One region of the Pseudoduganella sp. RAF53_2 genome, then DNA from elsewhere that is predicted to be linked to it. Evidence: predicted binding sites of a transcription regulator. Region 1 holds the regulator's gene; the other holds the start of a gene.
What was found. Region 1 encodes FNR, which switches genes on or off when oxygen is low (the NO sensors DNR and NnrR bind a similar motif). Its sites were predicted from a motif close to TTGATNNNNATCAA; they were not measured.
Positions count from the first base shown of each region.

Region 2: AB4Z11_RS09200 (XrtA system polysaccharide chain length determinant) is a predicted target of FNR. The motif match lies at 1,023-1,036, and genes of this name have one in related genera.

Region 1 covers NZ_JBFRDW010000490.1:2,039-4,438, forward strand. Annotated here, with positions in the region: gene AB4Z11_RS23665 (LysR family transcriptional regulator) at 17-910, shown strand; gene fnr (fumarate/nitrate reduction transcriptional regulator Fnr) at 911-1,645, opposite strand; gene AB4Z11_RS23675 (response regulator) at 1,745-2,380, opposite strand; partial or broken gene AB4Z11_RS23680 (ATP-binding protein) at 2,373-2,400, opposite strand, start outside.
Region 2 covers NZ_JBFRDW010000112.1:8,770-11,169, forward strand. Annotated here, with positions in the region: gene AB4Z11_RS09190 (XrtA/PEP-CTERM system exopolysaccharide export protein) at 1-84, opposite strand, end outside; gene AB4Z11_RS09195 (S1 family peptidase) at 212-982, opposite strand; gene AB4Z11_RS09200 (XrtA system polysaccharide chain length determinant) at 1,194-2,400, shown strand, end outside.

The DNA of each region.
Region 1 (2,400 bases):
GTAAATCGGGAGAATCATGAGCACTCTAGACGACTATGCGACATTCATCGCCATCCTGGACGGCGGTTCGCTGACGGAGGCCGCCAGGCGTACCGGCCGTTCGCTGCAAGCGGTAAGCCGCTCGCTGGCCGAACTGGAAGCGGAAATCGGTACACAGCTGATTCAGCGCACCACGCGCCGCCTGCAAGCCACGCCTGCCGGCGCAGCCTTCCTTGAGCGTATTCGGCGCGCGCTGGCCGACATCGAAGCGGCTCGCGAATCTGCCCGCCGCGACGGCGACAACCCGCGCGGCAAGCTGCGCGTGGCAGCGCCTGTGCTGTTCGGCGCGACATGGCTCACGCCAATGGCCGCCAGTTTCATGCAGCGCTGGCCTGAAATCGACGTGGAATTAGTGTTGAGCGAACGGCATGCCGACCTGGTCGCCGACAAGCTGGATCTGGCAATCCGCGTCGGTGAACTTCCGGATTCTTCATTAAAAGCGCGCAAGCTGGCGCAGCTACGCCGTGTGTTCTTTGCATCGACGGCGTGGATTCAGCAACACGGCCGTCCGCCACACCCGGACGAACTCGCCGCCCTGCCCTGCGTCCTGCGCAACACAGGCGCAGACCGCAAGCAATGGCCCGCCACGATCGGCGGCAAAATTCATCACATCAAGGTAAAAGGCCCATTCAGCGCGAACGATGCCGCCGCAGCCAACGAAGCTGTCGCCTGCGGACTCGGCGCCGGCATGGCGCCTTTCTGGCAAATACGGAAAATGCTGGACGAAGGCCGCGTCGAAATCATTCTGCGGGAATTTGAGCCGCCGCCAGTGCCGATTCACGCGCTATGGCCGAGCGGCCGCGCGCTCCCTGCACGTACACGGCTATTCGTCGACCACCTGGCCGTGCAATTTAGTGCAGTACGCTGGTAATCAGGCTGCCCGTGCCACCGGGATGACGTCGGCTGCCATACCGCTGGACAGCGCCTCAAGGCGTGGACGATCAAGAATCTGAAGATCGCGGTTATTCAGCGCGATCAGGCCATCGCCGCGCAAACGCGCCAGCTGACGGCTCACGCTTTCCACGGTCAAGCCAAGATAGCCCCCGATGTCCTCACGCGACATGCGCAGCTGGAAGGTGGTGGACGACAAACCGCGCTGCGCATAACGGCCGGAGAGATTCAAGAGGAAAAGCGCCATGCGCTGCTCGGCGCGCATYTGGCTCAGGAACAGCATCACCGACTGCTCGCGTTGAATCTCGCGYCTCATCGTGCGATGGAACTGCTGCAGCAGCACTGGCACCTGCATGACCAGCTCCTGCAGCCGGGCGAATGGAATRTCGCAGACTTCACTGTCCTCCAGCGCCACTGCATCGACCGTATGCATGCCACCGCCGATGGCTTCCATTCCCAGCAAATCGCCGGCCATGTGAAAGCCGCCAATCTGCTGCTCGCCGCGCTGATTGACCTGCGAAGTCTTGAAATGACCGAAACGCACCGCAAACAGGCTGTTGAAAGGCTGGCCGGCGGCATACAGACGCTCATCGCGCGGCACACGGCGGCGTCGGGCAATGATCTGGTCCAGACGGGCCACATCATTGTCATTCAGGCCTTGTGGCAGGCAAAGCTTATTAAAACTGCACAGCGAGCACTTCGCGACGGTCTTCATTTTGCGGCTCCAGATAATCGGCACCGCCAGTATCGCCGCTGGCCGCCCGGAAGAATATCGGGCTCCCCATGCAGTTCATGTAGGGCTTCCCCTACAAACTCAAATCAGGCCGTGTTCCAGAGCGTAGCGCGTGAGCTCCGCATTGCTCGCCATACCCATTTTGTCAAGAATGCGGCTGCGATAAGTCGTCACCGTATTGGGGCTCAGGTGCAGCAGTTCGCCGATGCGCACCAGGGATTCACCTGCCGCGATCATCTTCAGCACCTCCAGCTCACGGTTGGACAGATTTTCGTGATCGCCGGTCGCACCGCCGCCGACCAGGRTTGCCAGCTTTTCCAGCAGCGCCGGACTCACGTGCTTGCCACCCGCCGCCGCCTTGCGCACCGCTTCAATCAAGGTGGACGTCGGCGCGTCCTTGGTCAGATAGCCCGACGCGCCGAGCTTCAGCGCGCGCACTGCGTAAATCTCTTCGGAGTAGGTACTCAAAATCAGCACCGCCATGCGCGGGTATTCATTGCGCAGGCATTTCAGCAGATCGAGTCCATTCTTGCCCGGCATTTTGATGTCGACCAGCGCCACATCAAACTTGCGCTCAGCCACGCGCTCCATGGCCTCCACCGCATTGCTTGCCTCGCCATCGACGCTGATGTCCGCAGCAGTACCGAGCATCAGGCGTACGCCGTTGCGTGCGATGGCGTGGTCGTCCACCAGCAGAACGCTGATCTTGTCAGTCATGGTGCGCCTCCAGCGGCAGA
Region 2 (2,400 bases), on a different contig from region 1:
GCGGTTGCTGGCACAGCCGCCGATGGCCAGGGCCGCCAGCAGCAGGGCGGAGCCCGCCAGGATTCGGATCAGTTTGTTTTGCAGAGTATTCACGACATTCTCCAGTTGTTTTGTTCCCGGCCTGGGCCTTTTTGCGTTACTGCACGGAAATTTTAATTAATTTTCTTTTTAGCATGCTTATTTTATACCACGGGGCTTTACGGCAACCCGATTATTTTTTGGGGGCAGCTTGCTGCAACAGTTCCTTCACGTAAGAGACGGGAATCGCGTAGCTGATGCCGCTGGGCGCGCTGATGGCGCTTTCCTTCAGGCCTTTCAGCAGGGTCATGTTGATGACGCCGACCACGTGGCCGTTCTCGGGATCGAACACCGGGCTGCCACTGTTGCCAGGGTAGGCCGTGCCGTCCAGCTGGTAGATCGAGAAGGGCTTGCCGCGCCGGATCTCGGCAATGGCGCGCGCCTGCAGGCTGCGTCCGCTGACCGTCGGCAGCACGATGGGCGTGACGGCCGACAGCATGGCGCGGTGCGTGACGGGGGTCAGGCCAAGCATCATGCCCAGCGGGTAGCCGGTAAAGGCGAGATCGCGTCCTTCTTCGAGGCGCTCGCTGCTCAGCTGCAGCGCGGGCAGCGGCGTACCGCTAAGGCGCAGGTGCAGCAGGTCGTGTTCCTTGTCGATGGCGGCAATGGTGGCGGGGCGGAATTGCAGGTTGTCGCCGGTGCCGGTCACGATGCCCAGGGTTTCCATGCCGTCCGTGTCCATCTCTTCAGGCAGGGCGTGGGCATTGGTGATCACACTCAGGCCGTCGCCGACGATGAAGCCGGTGGCGGTAAAAGCAATGGCCGGGCTGCGGGTGCGCAGCATGGTGCCGATGCCAACGACCGAGGGCTTGACGGCCGTGATCGTGCGCGACAGTTCTGCGCCGTTACTTGCAAAAGGCAAGGTGACGCAAGCAACCAACAGTAAGCGGCGAAAAAGGTTCATGAAATGGGTCCTTGTGGGTTTTTCCTGACATTTATAGTGCTTGCTGGAAATCAATTTAGATTACTTCGTGTCAGCGAGGCGCAACGGCAATAAATTAACTGCTACACCTAGGTATTTCTGCTGTATGATAGTGAGAAGATGTAATTTAAGCAATATTAGAAGCGGGTTCGGCGAGAGTTTCGCCGGCGCTTGCGTGAAGGGGTGGTGAAAGATGACTGAACTGTTGGCCCTGCTTTTAACGTTCCTAAAAGCAATCGGAAAATATCGCTGGTATGCAGTGATCATTACATGGGTTGTCGCGATCATCGGCTGGATCGTGGTCTATCAGTTACCCAATGACTACCAGGCTTCGGCCCGTGTGTACGTCGACACGCAAAGCATCCTGAAACCGCTGATGTCGGGCATGACCACCATGCCTAACGTCGACCAGCAAGTGATGTTCATGCGCCGCACCCTGATCAGCCGTCCGAACGTCGAGCGCGTGCTGCGCATGGTCGACCTGGACATCAAGGCGCGCACGGTCAAGGAACACGAGAAGCAGGTTGACGAGCTGATGTCCCAGATCAAAATGACGGGCACCGAGCGCGACGACATTTACACCATCTCTTACAACAACGCCAATCCGAAGCTGGGCAAGGATGTGGTGCAGTCCCTGCTGACCATCTTCGTGGAAGGCTCCTTCGGCGGCAAGAAGCAGGACTCCGAGAAAGCCGTGCAGTTCATCGACGACCAGATCAAGATGTATGAAGAACGTCTGGCGGCTGGCGAGAACTCGCTGAAAGAATTCAAGATCCGTAATCTCGGCGTACTGCCGCGCCAGGGTGGCGATTACAGCTCCAGCTTTACCGACCTGAGCGACAAGCTGAGCGCGGCCCAGCTGGAGCTGGCTGAAGCCGAGCAGGCGCGCAACGCCATCAAGCGCCAGATCTCCGGTGACGAAATGGCGCCGGTGACCGGCGCCGCGCCGGCCGAAGCGGCCAATCCGGAAATCGACGGCCGCATCGCTGCGCTGGAAAAGAACCTGGACCAGCTGCGCATGCAGTACACCGAAGAACATCCGGATATCGTCGCCGCCAAGCGCCTGATCCAGTCGCTGCAGCAGCGCAAGAAGGAAGAAGCGAAAAAGCTGGTCAAGTCGGCCGATCCTGGCGCCAGCTACAGCCCGATGCTGCAGCAAATGAATGTGGCGCTGTCGGTGGAAGAAGCGCGCGTCGCCAGCCTGAAAGCCCGCGTGGGCGAATACTCGATGCGCCTGGCCCGCCTGCGCTCGCAGAGCACCGCCGCGCCGGAAGTGGAAGCGCAGCTGGCCCAGCTGAACCGCGACTACGCGATCAACAAGGAAAACTACGAGAAGCTGGTGCAGCGCCGTGAATCGGCCAAGCTATCCGGCGACCTGAGCTCGGCCACCGACATGATGA